DNA from 2 places in the Azospirillum sp. FG154 genome. Region 1 is predicted to be linked to the other one. Evidence: predicted binding sites of a transcription regulator. Region 1 holds the regulator's gene; the other holds the start of a gene.
What was found. The regulator LexA, encoded in region 1, represses DNA repair genes until DNA is damaged. The targets are predictions, from matches to a motif close to ATGTTCTANTTTGGTTC.
Positions count from the first base shown of each region.

Region 2: the regulator LexA is predicted to act here: its motif matches at 2,303-2,319, upstream of ACODS4_RS07890 (S24 family peptidase).

Region 1 covers NZ_JBMDKF010000003.1:303,762-310,943, forward strand. Annotated here, with positions in the region: gene gltA (citrate synthase) at 1-589, opposite strand, end outside; gene gltX (glutamate--tRNA ligase) at 690-2,096, opposite strand; gene ACODS4_RS05590 (ComEC/Rec2 family competence protein) at 2,233-4,440, shown strand; gene lexA (transcriptional repressor LexA) at 4,445-5,152, opposite strand; gene ACODS4_RS05600 (molybdopterin molybdotransferase MoeA) at 5,285-6,514, opposite strand; gene moaC (cyclic pyranopterin monophosphate synthase MoaC) at 6,498-7,007, opposite strand; gene ACODS4_RS05610 (GNAT family N-acetyltransferase) at 7,004-7,182, opposite strand, start outside.
Region 2 covers NZ_JBMDKF010000005.1:134,298-141,479, forward strand. Annotated here, with positions in the region: gene ACODS4_RS07875 (portal protein) at 1-1,326, opposite strand, end outside; gene ACODS4_RS07880 (hypothetical protein) at 1,341-1,772, opposite strand; gene ACODS4_RS07885 (hypothetical protein) at 1,769-2,182, opposite strand; gene ACODS4_RS07890 (S24 family peptidase) at 2,396-3,028, shown strand; gene ACODS4_RS07895 (hypothetical protein) at 3,093-3,458, shown strand; gene ACODS4_RS07900 (branched-chain amino acid aminotransferase) at 3,434-4,282, opposite strand; gene ACODS4_RS07905 (succinate dehydrogenase iron-sulfur subunit) at 4,498-5,274, opposite strand; gene sdhA (succinate dehydrogenase flavoprotein subunit) at 5,303-7,087, opposite strand; gene sdhD (succinate dehydrogenase, hydrophobic membrane anchor protein) at 7,093-7,182, opposite strand, start outside.

The DNA of each region.
Region 1 (7,182 bases):
TGCGCGGGTACATGAAAGGCTGGCCGACCGAGTATTTGTAGGCCATCGCCGCGATCGTCGGCATCTTGGCGATCAGGCGGTGAGCCGCGATCTTGCGCTCCACCGGATCGTTGATGTCGGTCGAGTCGTGGTAGAAGGCCGACAGGGCGCCGACGACGCCGCACATGATCGCCATCGGGTGGGCGTCACGGCGGAAGCCGCTGTAGAACTTCGTCAACTGCTCGTGCACCATCGAATGGCGGCGCAGGATGCTGTCGAATTCGGCGCTTTCGGCGGCGGTCGGCAGATGGCCGTTCAGCAGCAGGAAGCAGACTTCCGGGAAGGTCGAGTGGGCGGCCAATTCGTCGATGGAATAGCCGCGATGCAGCAGCACGCCTTCGTCGCCGTCGATGTAGGTGATCTGCGACTCGCAGCTTCCCGTCGAGGTGAAGCCCGGGTCATAGGTAAAACAGCCGGTTTCGGCGTAGAGCTTGCGGATGTCGATCACGCTCGGCCCAACCTTGCCGTCGAGGATCGGCATGGTCACTTGCTTGCCAGTGCGATTGTCCGTGAGTGTTACCGTGTTCGTACCATCCTTAGTCTGGGTCATCTCGGCACGTCCTTATCGTTGAGCTTCGGGCTTGGCACCCTTTTTTCGTCGGCGCAGCATAGTTCCATGCCGCACCGATGGCAACGCACGGAAATGACCTTTATGCTGCAACTGCTGTATCGCGGATGCGAGCAAGGGTCTCCTCGCGGCCCAGCAATTCGGCCACTTCAAAAATGGGCGGCGACACGGTCGATCCGGTCAGCGCCGCGCGCAACGGCTGCGCCACCTTGCCCAGCTTTTCCCCCCGCTCTTCGGCGAAGGCGCGCACCTGCGCCTCCAGGGCCGACGCGGTGAAATCCGCCTCGTTGGCGAAGCGAACGGCCAATTCCGCCAGCGTGGCGCGGCCCTTGTCGTCCAGCAGCGCGGCGGCTTTGTCGTCATAGGCCAAAGGTCGGGCGGCCAGATAAAAGCGCGCGCTCTGCGCCAATTCGACCACCGTGCGGGCGCGCTGCTTCAGCCCGTTCATCGCCCGCGTCAGAAGGTCGCGGTCGGCGTCGGACAGGCTGCGGCCCAGATCGGCTTCCAGACGCGGGGCGATCAGCCCGACCAGACGGGAATCGTCGGCCTGCCGCATGTAGTGGGCGTTCAGGCTGTCGAGCTTGGCGAAATCGAATCGCGAGGCGGAGCGGCCAATGCCCTCCAGATTGAACCACTCGACCGCTTGCTCGGTCGAAATGATCTCGTCGTCGCCGTGCGACCAGCCCAGACGCAGCAGGTAATTGCGCACCGCTTCGGGCAGATAGCCCAAATCGCGGTAGGCGTCGACGCCCAGCGCGCCGTGCCGTTTGGACAGTTTCGCCCCGTCGGCCCCGTGAATCAGCGGGATGTGGCCGAACTGCGGCAGATCCCAGCCCATGGCGTTGAAGATCTGGATCTGGCGGAAAGTGTTGGTCAGATGGTCGTCGCCGCGCACCACATGGGTCACGCCCATGTCGTGATCGTCCACCACCACGGCCAGCAGATAGGTCGGCGTGCCGTCGGCGCGCAGCAGGATCAGATCGTCGAGCTGGGCGTTCTGCACCGTCACCTCGCCCTGGACGAGATCCTTCAGAACGGTTTCGCCCTCCTGCGGGGCCTTCAGGCGGATGACGGGGGCCACGCCGTTCGGGGCGTCGGAGTCGGGGCGGTCGCGCCAGCGGCCGTCATAGCGCATCGGCTGCCCGCTGGCCTTCTGCGCGTCGCGCATCGCCGTCAACTCCTCCGGGCTGCAATAGCAGCGGTAGGCCTTGCCGGCGGCCAGCATCTGGTGCGCCACCTCGGCGTGCCGGTCCTTGCGGGCGAACTGGCTGACCGCCTCGCCGTCCCAATCCAGGCCAAGCCATGTCAGCCCGTCGAGGATGGCGTCCACCGCCGCGTCGGTCGAGCGTTGCCGGTCGGTGTCCTCGATCCGCAGCAGGAATTTGCCACCCATCCGACGAGCGTACAGCCAGTTGAACAGAGCGGTGCGGCCACCGCCGATGTGGAGAAAGCCGGTGGGCGAGGGGGCGAAGCGGGTGACGACGGTCATCGGTGTCTCAATTCCGGGTTCGGCGCTGCTACAATGCAACGGGAAGCGCGCGGGGCGCGTCCGCGTTGTGTAACACAGCCACCCGGTTCCGGGGCAATGCCATGCGCGCATGGGCGTCAAAAGGATTGCGGCGGCGATGACGGAGCGCCACGGCGCGTTGGATGAGGCGTGGGAGGAGGCTTCGGCGGCGGCCCTGGGGCCGTCGGGCTGGCGGCGCTGGCTGTCGCCCGTCCTGTGGGGCTGGGCGTGGCTGGTCGGCGAATTGGCGGCGGAGCGGGAACGCTGGGTCTTGTGGATCCCCGTCGGCTTTGGCGGCGGCGCGGCGCTGTATTTCGCGCTGCGGTTTGAGCCGCCTTGGTGGGTGGGGCTGGCGGCGGTCGGCGCGGCGGCGTTTGCGATGCTGGGCTTGCGCCGCTGGTTGGCGGGGTTGGTGGTCGGGCTGGGGCTGTTGGTCGTCGCCGCCGGTTTCCTGGTGGCGCAGGGCGAGGCGGCGCTGGTCGCCGCGCCGATCCTGACGCGGGAGTTGGGATCGGCGGTGGTCACGGGCCGGGTGATGGCGGTGGAGCGGCGCCCCGGCGCCTTGCGCCTGACCTTGCGCGATCCGGTGGTCAGCAAGTTGAGGCCGGAGGAGACGCCGAAGGCCGTCCGCATCCGCATTTCCGACAAGCACCCACCGCCCGCGCCCGGCGCGCTGGTCCGGCTGCGCGCCACCCTGTCGCCGCCGCCGCCGCCCGCCGAGCCGGGAGCCTTCGATTTCCAGCGCCGGGCCTATTTCATGGGGCTGGGGGCCACCGGCTTTTCGGTGGGCGCGCCGGAGATCCTCGACGCGCCGCCCGTCACCGGCTGGTCGCGGGTGGCGATCTGGTTCGAGCGGGCGCGCGGCCACATCGCGGCGCGGGTGGCGGCGACCATCGCCGATCCGGTCGAGGCCAGCGTCACCGCCGCCCTGCTGAACGGCGAGGAGTTCGCCATTCCCGACGCGACGATGGACGCCTTCCGCTTCAGCGGTCTGGCGCATCTGCTGTCGATTTCCGGCCTGCATGTCGGCATCGCGGCGGGGATTCTTTTTTACGTGGTGCGCGCCCTGCTGGCGCTGTCGCCCTGGATCGCGCTGCGCTGGCCGATCAAGAAGATCGCCGCGCTGTTCGGCATCCTGTCGGCCTTGGCCTACACCCTGTTGGTCGGCGCGCCGCTGCCGACGGTGCGGTCGGTTCTGATGACCGGCATGATTATGGGCGCGGTGATGCTGGACCGCGACCCGCTGAGCATGCGTCTGGTCGCCTTCGCCGGGATCGCCACCACGGCGATGGATCCCGAAGGGATGCTCGGCCCCAGCTTTCAGATGTCCTTCGCGGCGGTCGTCGGGCTGATCGCGGCGTTCGAGCGAATCAGCGCGCCGCTGGCGGCGTGGCGGCGCGGTTTCGGCTGGTTCGGCAAGTCGGTCCTCTATGTCGGGGGCATCGTGCTGACCAGCGTCATCGCCACGCTGGCGACCTTGCCCTTTTCGCTGTTCCATTTTCAGCAGATCGCCTTTTACGGCGTGTTGTCCAACATGATCGCCATTCCCATCACCTCCTTCTGGGTGATGCCGTGGAGCCTCGTCGCCTACGCCCTGCTTCCTTTTGGATTGGAGGCCCCGGCCTTGATCGCGATGAATTGGGGCGACCGCGCGGTGATCGCGACCGCCGTGTTTTTCGCGGGCTTGCCCTGGTCGTCCATCACCGTTCCGGCGATGTCGGCGGGCGGCTTCGTGGCGGTGGTGTTGGGGGGGATTTGGCTGTGCGCCTGGACGCGGCCCTGGCGCTGGCTGGGGGTGGTCGCCGTGATCGGCGGCTTGGCGACACCGGCCTTGGTCCAACGCCCCGACATTCTGGTGTCGGGCGACGGCAAGCTGATGGGCGTGCGCGCGGCGTCGGGCCGTCTCAGCCTGTCGGCGAAGGCGGAGGGGCGCACGGGCGAAAGCTGGTTGCAGCGCGATGGCGAGCCGCAAGCGGCGCCGCCCTGGCCGCTCAGCGGGCGCGGGGTGGACGACCGGCTGAGCTGCGACGCGCTGGGCTGCCTCTACCGCGCGCATGGCCGCAGCGTCTCCTTCATCCGCCTGCCCGACGCGCTGGACGAGGATTGCGGAACGGTTGACGCGCTGATTGGCCCGGTGTCGGCGCGCGGTTGCCGGGCGCCCTTGGTCATCGACCGTTGGCGCCTGCGGCAGGAGGGGGCGCACGCGCTCTATCTGGAGGCGGACGGCGTTCGGGTGGACAGCGTGCGCGACCGGCGCGGGGATCGTCCCTGGACGGGAAGCGTTCCTCCCCGTCCAGCTTTGCCGTCAGGGGCGCCGCGCGACTGACCGTTCAGTATTTGCGGACCAGACCGACCAGCTTGCCCTGCACCCGCACGCGATCCGCGCCGAAGATGCGGGTTTCGTAGGCGGCGTTGGCGGGTTCCAGGGCGATGGTGTTGCCCTTGCGGCGCAGGCGCTTCAACGTCACCTCCTCGTCATCGACGAGCGCGACGATGATGGAGCCGTTTTCCGCCGTGTCGCAGCGTTGGATGACCACGGTGTCATGGTCGAGAATGCCCGCCTCGACCATCGAATCGCCGGAGACTTCCAGCGCGTAGTGATCGCCGGGGCTGAGCATGGTCGCCGGGATGTCGACGAAGGCGGACTGGTCGCGCAACGCCTCGATCGGCGTTCCGGCGGCGATCCGGCCATAGAGCGGCAACTGAACGGTTTCCGCCGCCGGGGCTGACGCGATCTCGCGCCCGGTGAAGGCGAAATCGGCCTTGATGACGTTGGGCTGGAACTTGGCGCGGGCCGCCTGTTTGGCGCGCGCGGCCTCCGCCCCCTCGGGCATCCGCAGAACTTCCAGCGCGCGGGCGCGGTGGGGCAGGCGGCGGATGAAGCCGCGCTCCTCCAGCCCGGTAATCAGGCGGTGGATGCCTGATTTCGACTTCAACCCAAGCGCGTCCTTCATTTCATCGAACGAGGGAGACACCCCGCCCTGGCCGAGACGCTCGTGGATGAACAGCAGCAATTCATGCTGCTTGCGCGTGAGCATTGGTGCCTCCCGGCGGTCGCCAAACCATTGATAGAACAAAAGCAAAACGTTAGCTTCTGTTCTAGTTTGGTTCCCGCAGAACGTCAAGAGGTCTGAACGCCGCATAACCGAACGTTGGGGGTGTTTCACCGGCTAGAGGTTGAGCGCGCCGCCCGACAGCGGAACGATCCCCACCATGTCGCCCGCCGCCGCCGCCGGAGCGTGGGCCGGGCGGACGATCAGGCAATCGGCCTGGGCGTAGAGCGAGGTGATGGCGCTGTCCTGCCGGGAAAAGGGCGTGGCGACCAGCGCGCCGTCGGCGTCGGTGGACAGGGCGGCGCGCAGATAATCCTCGCGCCGGTCGTTGGCCTTCAACGGCGTGGCGAGGCGGGCGCGCTGCGGCCCCGGCGTCTCGTCGGGCGGCAGCCCTTGCAGAACCCGCAGAATGGGCCGCAGGAACAGCACGGCGGTCACGCCGGTGGAGACCGGGTTGCCGGGCAGGCCCAGCAGCGGCACGGATCCGGCCCGCCCGAACATCAGCGCCTTGCCGGGCCGCATGGCGATGGCGTGGACGTCCAGCGCCACGCCCTTGTCGGTCAGCACGTCGCGCACAAGGTCGTAATCGCCCTGCGCCGCGCCGCCGGTCGTCACCAGCAGATCGCAGCCGGCCGCCCCGGCGGCCATGGCGGCGACGCTGTCGGCGGTGTCGCGGGCGATGCCCAGATTGTGGGCGATTCCGCCCTGCGTGGCGACCAGGGCGCAGAGGCCCAGCGCGTTGGTGCTGACGATCTGGCTTGGCCCCAGCGGATCGCCGGGCAGGGCGATTTCGTCGCCGGTCGCCAGCACGGCGACGCGCGGACGCCGCCGCACGCTGAGCCAGGGCGCGTTCGCCCCGGCGGCGAGCGCGACGTCGCGCGCGGTCAACCGCCGCCCGGCGGGCAGCAACTCCTGTGCTTCGGCGAAATCGAATCCAGCCGGGCGGATGTGGCGCCCAATGGCGACGGCGCGGCCAACCCGGACGGTGGTTTCGTCGGCCTCGCAATCCTCCTGCATCACCACGGCGTCAGCCCCGCCGGGCAGCGGCGCGCCGGTGAAGATGCGCACCGCCTCGCCCGCGCGGACAATGCCGGAAAAGGCGTGACCGGCGGCGGATTCGCCGATGCGGCGCAAGGGCACGGGGCGGTTGGGATCGGCCTTGGCGACGTCGGCGGCGCGCACCGCCCAGCCATCCATCGCGGCGGCGTCGAAGGGCGGTTGGGTCAGCCGGGCGAGCACGGGTTCGGCCAGCACGCGGCCCAGCGCGTCGGGCAAGGCGACGGTTTCCGCCGGAAGGGCGGAAAAGGCGGACAGGATGCGGGCGCGCGCCTCAGCGACCGACAGCATCGCGACCGAGGGAATCATCGTGGGCGCCCCAGACGCCGCTCTTGCCGCCCGCCTTGTGCAGCAGACGGACGTCGGTGATCGTCATGCCGCGATCCACCGCCTTGCACATGTCATAGACGGTCAGGGCGGCGATGGTGACGGCGGTCAACGCCTCCATCTCCACGCCGGTCTGTCCCTTCAGCTTGCACGTCGCGGTGACGTCCACGGCGTCGCGGTCGGGGTCGCAACGCAGATCGACCTTGACGGAGGTCAGCGCCAGCGGGTGGCACAGCGGGATCAGGTCCGGCGTGCGCTTGGCCCCCATGATGCCCGCCAGCCGGGCGACCGACAGGACGTCGCCCTTCTTGACGCCGCCGTCCAGTATCAGCCGCAGCGTCTCCGGCCGCATCCGCACGACAGCGGCGGCGGTCGCCGTCCGTTCGGTGTCCGCCTTGTCGGAGACGTCGACCATCACGGCCCGCCCCTCGGCGTCAAAATGGGTAAAACCGCTCACAGTGGGCGCTCCATGAACAGGCTTTCGGGGAGGTCGGGGTAATTGGCGTAGGGGCCGCGCGTGACGAAACCGGCCTTGCGGTAGAGCGCCACGGCTTCGGGCTGGTGGATTCCGGTTTCCAGAAGAAGCGCGCTCAACCCCTCGACGCGGGCCTGTTCGGTCAGCCGGTCGAGCA
Region 2 (7,182 bases), on a different contig from region 1:
GTGTTGCAACTCCACCAGCCGCCCATCGACGGCGATGTCGGGAATCTCGCCCCGGCGGCGCAGAATGGCGACGGCGCGCAGCAGCAACGGCGTCAGCATTTCCGCCTGCAACCGGCCATAGGTCGCCCCCAGCAGCCGGGCCATTTCAGAGGATCGCTCCATCACCTCGGTGGCGGTCATCCGCGCCTGCTCGACCGGCCCCAGCCGATCCACCAGCAAGGCGTGACGAATGCGCGACCGCAGATCGTCCAGCACCAGTTGCGACACGTCGAACCGCCCCGGATTGGCCAAGGGCGTCAAACCGGCGGACCCCACCGCCTTGGGAATGATGGTCCCCGGCACCAGACGAATCGTCGCCGGATTCAGCACCCCGTCATCGTCGGCCTGCCAGATGCCGGTGACGGCGATGGAGGCGTTTTTCAGGACCAGCTCGACCACCTTGTTGGCGGTTTTGATGTCGGGCAACGCCTTCATCACTGGGGAGCGGCCATAGGTTTCGCCCGGCGCCTTCAGCCAGCGGAAATTGACGAAGGGCGATTGGGCGAAGCGGCCTTGCCCCAGCCAGGACGGATCGGCCAGACCGCTGTCCAGCACCACCCCCCAGCGATAGGCCAGACCGTCGGGCAACACCGCTTCGATCAGCGGGAAACGGCTGTCGGGTTCGTCGGCGCCGCGTTTGCGCAGCTCCTCGGGCAGCTCGGCGGCGGGGAAGCGGTGGAGGATTTGGGCGAGCGTCGCCTCGCTGCGGCGGAAGGTGGCGTCCAGGCGACCGTCCGGCCCCTCCTCCAGCACCGCTTCGGCCAGCGGCACGGCGGTGAAGCGCAGGCTGGACGGCGCGCCGGGCGCGGCCTCCTCCATCAGCAGGCTGGCGGTGCCGACGGTGACGAGGTCCAGGAACGCCTGATGCACCTCCACCGCGAAGTTGGAGCGGTCGAAATGCGCCTGGACGATCCCGGCGGCCCGGTCGAGCATCGGGGCGATGCGGTCGCGCTCCGCCCCGGTCAAGGCTGGGCCGGGCTGAAAGCCGAACCAGCGCGACCAGGGCGGCGTGAGTTCCGACAACAGGCTGGCGGCGAGCTGCTCCACCGCGTCGGGGGCGGTGCCGTCGAACAGGCGGTCCACCCGCTTTTCACCCGGCGTGCCGCCGCCGCGAAAGGGCTGGCCGTTCGGCAAAGCGTGGTCGTAGCAGTCCTGCCAGTGGCTTTCCCAGACGGACCGGCGTTCGCGCGCCGCCCGGTAGCGGTCCAGCAGGCTTTGCGGGCCGGACGAGTCCGCGTCGCCAAGAGGCGGGAATTGTGAGGGCGGAGGCGCAGCGTGATCGGGCATGTTGGAACTCTCCCTCAAAGGCCGTCGGCGGCGCGGGTCAGGCGGCGGTGCAGTTGCCAGGGCGTCAGGACCAGCGGGGCGTGCAGGCCAAGCAGCCGCTTGACCGCCTCCACGCAGGTGAAGGGCGCCCAGGGGGCCGGACGGGTCAGGCCGCGCCGCAGCGGGGCGGCGACCACGGCCAGCCCCTGATCGCGATACCAGCCCGGCAAATCAAAGACCGGCGGCAGATCCAGAACGGCGACGTCGGTGAAGGGGGCGAGCGGATCGACCACCACCCAACAGCGCCCGTCGTTCAGCAAGGCCAGACAATGGCGGAAGCCCGGCTTGAGAAAACGCAGCCACCACAGCGGCGTTTCCCCCCGGAACACCACCCAGGCGGCGGGCGGGCTGGGCGCCGTCGCCATGGACGGCGCGGCGGCGGGGGATCCCATCGGGCATCGGCTCATCGCACGATGCCCTTGTCGCGCAGGATCGGCGTCAGCCGGTCGAACGCCTCGCCCCACAGAACATGGGCGCGCTGTTCGCGGAAGCGTTCGGGATCGGGGGCGCTGAGCCGCCGCCCGTAATGGGCCAACACATGCAGATGGTCGCGCAGCAGGGCGCGGCTGCGGTACAGGCGATCCACCGCCCGCATCACGTCCGCCGGTTCGCAAGGACGCTGGACCAGCCCGCGCCCGGCGACCACGCGGGCGCCCGCCGCCTTGGCGTCTTCCGCCTGAAGCGACCAGAACCACGCCTCTTCCGCGTTGTCGAAGGGCGTGCCGTCGATGCGGTAGGGATCGCCCCCCCGGAGGATCGCGCCGCGCGGCGGCGGGGACGGACGGGAGGGCGTGGCGGCAAGGGACGGGCACGGCATGGGAGGTCTCCATCAATCAGGCGGGGATCGGCGTCGGGAGGCTTGCCGAAGCATTGTTTCCCAACCGCGCGCCCCAACATCGGCCACCGTCGCCGGTTTTTTCCCGGGATGGTGGCGTTCTTGTTCTTTTTTTGTTCTTATTCTCCCAGGCGTCAATGATTTTATGAAAAAGTTCCTAGGGACGGCGCGGGCCGTTTATGAGATTATCGTCCCATGCTGAAACACACGGACATCTGGCGGGCCATTGATCGCCTCGCGGCGCAAAGCGGCCTTTCCGCGTCGGGTCTGGCACGGCGCGCCGGACTGGATCCGACCACCTTCAACAAAAGCAAACGAACGACCGGCGACGGCAAGCTCCGTTGGCCCTCGACCGAAAGCATCTCCAAGGTGCTGGACGCGACCAGCGTGTCGCTGCCGGATTTCGTGTCGCTGATTGGCGACAGCGCCGGCCCCGGCACGTTCCAGCGGGTGCCGGTCATCGGCTACGCCCAGGCGGGCAGCGCCGGTTATTTCGACGACGCCGGTTTTCCCGTCGGAACCGGCTGGGACGAGCTGCTGTTCCCCAGCCTGGGCGACCCGCAAGCCTACGCGCTGGAGATTTCCGGCGACAGCATGGAGCCGGTCTACCGCGACGGCGACACCATCATCGTGTCGCCCGCCGCGCAAATCCGCCGCAACGACCGCGTCGTCGTCCGCACGCGCGGCGGCGAGGTGATGGCCAAGCAGTTGATCCGCGAAACCGCCACCCGCGTCGAACTTCTGTCGATCAACCGCGCCCACCCCGACCGCACCATCCAACGCGGCGACATCGCCTGGATGGCGCGCATCATCTGGGCCAGTCAGTGAGCGGGCTTCCGTTTTAGGATAATTTTCCTTGATTGGGCGGTCCTGCGGGCGTAACCAAGCCCGCATGGTCCGCACCGACGACGCCACCGGCGATTCCAGCCTGACCGATCTGCACCGCCGCTACGACGGCGCGCCGCCGCGCGACGCTCTGCGCGTCGCCACGCTCGGCGGAACGGCCAAGGCCAACGCCTTGCGCCGGGCCGCCGTCCTCGCCCTGAACGAGCGGTTGGCGGCGGACGCCCGGATCGCGGTGGCTCGCCGCCGCGCCGCCCTGCCCGCCCGCGCCTGTTTGCCAGACGATTGGCTCGCCCGGCTCTGCGCCACCCTGGCCCATCACCGGGACGCCGCCGTTCGCCTGCGCCTCAACGCCCCCGACTCGCAACAGGCCAATCCACAACAGGCCAATCAGCGGAAGGCGTATTCCCAATAAAGCGCCCGCGCCCGCGCGAAGACCGGCCCCGGCGCGAATTCGCGGTGCTCCACCTTCGTCACCGGCACGCATTTGGAATGGTTGCCGGTGGAAAACACCTCGTCGGCGTTCAGCACGTCGTCGGGGGTCAGGGTGACTTCCTCGACCGTGACGCCATCGGCGCGCAGCAGGGCGATGATCCGCTGGCGGGTGATGCCGTTCAGGAAACAGCCGTTGGGAACCGGGGTGCGCGCCACGCCGTCTTTGGCGATGAACAGATTCGCGGTGGCGAACTCCGCCACATTGCCGATGGCGTCCAGCATGATGGCGCTTTGGAAACCGCGCTTGCGCGCCTCGACCAGGGCCAAACCGGCGTTGGGGTAGAGGCAAGCGGCCTTGGCCTCGGTCGGGGCCATGCTGGGGATCGGGCGGCGGCGGGTGGAGAGGCAGGCGGCGAAGCCGGTCGGCTTGGGCAACGGATCCTCATAGACCGACAACACGAAACGGGTGCTGGCCGGGTCGGGGGAGACGAATCCCGCCTCCGCGTAGAACATCGGGCGGATGTAAAGCTCGGCGTCCTTGGGGAAGCGGCGGATACCGTCCCAGCACAATTCTTCGATCTCGCCCGCCGTCACCATCGGGGCCAGCCCCATGGCGATGGCCGAGCGGATGGAGCGGGCGCAATGCAAATCCAGATCGGGGGCGACGCCCTGAAAGGCCCGCGCGCCGTCGAACACCGCCGACGCCAGCCACAGCGCGTGCGACAGCGGCCCGACGATGGGGGGATTGCCCTCGACCCACGCGCCCTGAACCCAACTCCACGCCTGCCCCGTCGTGCCGCCCATAATCGTTCCTTCCCTCTCTTGGCCTTGCTCTTGCGCGTCAAACGCTGATTGCCGACCAAGCATACCCCCTCCCCGCCCCCGGTCAACCGACGACGGCATGGGCATCCTGCCCAAAAAGCGCGCATCCCGCTCTAACAGCCAATCCCAAAACGCAAAACGAGGCGCCCCTTGCGGAGCGCCTCGCTTGCGTCAAAACCCATCCTTGCGGGTTGGGATCAGCGGCGAACCACCATCAGCTTCTTGATCTCGGCGATGGCCTTGGCGGGGTTGAGACCCTTCGGGCACGCCTTGGTGCAGTTCATGATGGTGTGGCAACGGTACAGACGGAACGGATCCTCAAGATTGTCGAGGCGCTCGCCCGTCATCTCGTCGCGGCTGTCGACGATCCAGCGGTAGGCTTGCAGGAGGATCGACGGGCCGAGGTAACGGTCGCCGTTCCACCAATAGCTGGGGCAGGAGGTCGAGCAGCAGAAGCACAGGATGCACTCGTAAAGGCCGTCCAGCTTGGCGCGGTCTTCGGGCGATTGCAGCCGCTCGCGGCTCGGGGCCGGGGATTGCGTCTGCAACCACGGCTTGATCGAGGCGAGCTGCGCGTAGACATGGTTCAGGTCGGGGACCAGATCCTTGACCACCGGCATGTGCGGCAGCGGATAGATCGTGACGTCGCCCTTCACATCCTCGATGGCCTTCAGGCAGGCCAGCGTGTTCGTGCCGTCGATGTTCATCGCGCACGACCCGCAAATGCCTTCACGGCAGGAGCGGCGGAAGGTCAGCGTGCTGTCGACCTGGTTCTTGATGTAGATGATCGCGTCGAGAATCATCGGCCCGAACTTGTCGAGGTCGACGATGTAGGTGTCGACGCGCGGGTTCTGGCCGTCGTCCGGGCTCCAGCGGTAGATCTTGAAGGTCTTCGCCCGCTTGGCGCCGTTCGCGACGTTGATGGTCTTGCCGACACCGACCTTGGAGTTGGCGGGCAGGTTCAATTCGACCATGGTTGCTATCCTTGCCTTGAGCGGGGCCTTAGTACACGCGGGGCTTCGGCGGGAACACCTGGACCTCGTCGGTCAGCGTGTAGAGATGGACCGGACGATAGCCGAAGGTCGTCTTGCCATCCTCGCCCACCCAGATCGCCGTGTGCTTCATCCAATCCACGTCGTCGCGGTTCGGATAATCCTCACGCGCGTGGGCGCCACGGCTTTCGGGACGGTTTTCCGCCGAATGCAGGGTGGCCACGGCCTGATAGAGCAGGTTGTCCAGCTCCAACGCCTCGACCAGATCGGAATTCCACACCAGCGAACGGTCGCTGATCGCAATGTCGCCCTTCTTGGCGAAGACCTGATCGATGAGCTTGACGCCCTCGCTCAGCACGTCGCCGGTGCGGAAGACGGCGCAGTTGTTCTGCATCGTCTTCTGCATCTCCAGGCGCAGATCGGCGGACTTGATCGACCCCTTGGCGTTGCGGATGCGGTCGAACCGCTCCAGCGCCGCGTCGGTGCTGCTGTCCTTGACCGACGGGGCCTTGCCCGGCTGAACGATCTCAGCGGCGCGGATGGCCGCCGAACGGCCAAACACCACCAGATCGAGCAGCGAGTTCGAGCCGAGGCGGTTCGCGCCATGGACCGACACGCAAGCCGCTTCGCCGATCGCCATCAGGCCGGGAACCACCTGGTCGGGGTTCTCGGCGGTCGGGTTGATGACCTCGCAGCGGAAGTTGGTGGGGATGCCGCCCATGTTGTAGTGGACGGTCGGCAGAACCGGGATCGGCTCCTTGGTCACGTCCACATTCGCGAAGATCTTGGCCGTCTCGGCGATGCCGGGCAGGCGCTGATGGATGATCTCCGGCGGCAGATGCTCCAGATGCAGATGGATGTGGTCCTTGTGCTCGCCGACGCCGCGACCCTCGCGGATCTCGATGGTCATCGAGCGGGACACGACGTCGCGCGACGCCAGATCCTTGGCCGACGGCGCGTAACGCTCCATGAAGCGTTCGCCGTTGGAGTTGGTCAGATAGCCGCCCTCGCCGCGCACGCCTTCGGTGATGAGGCAGCCGGAGCCGTAGATGCCGGTCGGGTGGAACTGCACGAACTCCATGTCCTGCAAGGGCAGGCCCGCGCGCAGGATCATGCCGCCGCCGTCGCCGGTGCAGGTGTGGGCCGAGGTCGCGGAGAAGTAGGCGCGGCCATAACCGCCGGTCGCCAGCACGACGAGCTGACCACGGAAGCGGTGGATGGTGCCGTCGTCCAGGTTCCAGGCGAGAACGCCCTTGCAGACGCCGTCTTCCATGATGAGGTCGAGCGCGAAATACTCGACAAAGAATTCGGCCTCATGCTTCAGCGACTGCTGATACAGCGTGTGCAGCATGGCGTGGCCGGTGCGGTCGGCGGCGGCGCAGGTGCGGTAGGCCTGGGTCTTGCCGTACTGCGCGGTCATGCCGCCGAAGGCGCGCTGGTAAATCTTGCCTTCGGGCGTGCGCGAGAACGGCACGCCGTAATGCTCCAGCTCGATGATCGCCGGGATGGCCTCGCGGCACATGTATTCGATGGCGTCCTGGTCGCCCAGCCAGTCCGACCCCTTGACGGTGTCGTACATGTGGTAGCGCCAGTCGTCCTCGCCCATGTTGCCGAGCGCCGCCGAGATGCCGCCCTGGGCGGCGACCGTGTGGCTGCGCGTGGGGAACACCTTGGTGATGCACGCCGTCTTCAGGCCCTTTTCGGCCATGCCGAAGGTGGCGCGCAGACCCGCGCCGCCGGCGCCGACGACGACGACGTCATAGGTGTGATCGATGATCTGATAGGCGGTCGCCATGGTCGTCAGGCTCCGATGAAAATCTTGGCGACGGCGAGCACGCAGGCCAGCGCCAGCGCGACGGACAGGAATTTGACGGCGATGAGCGCCGCCAG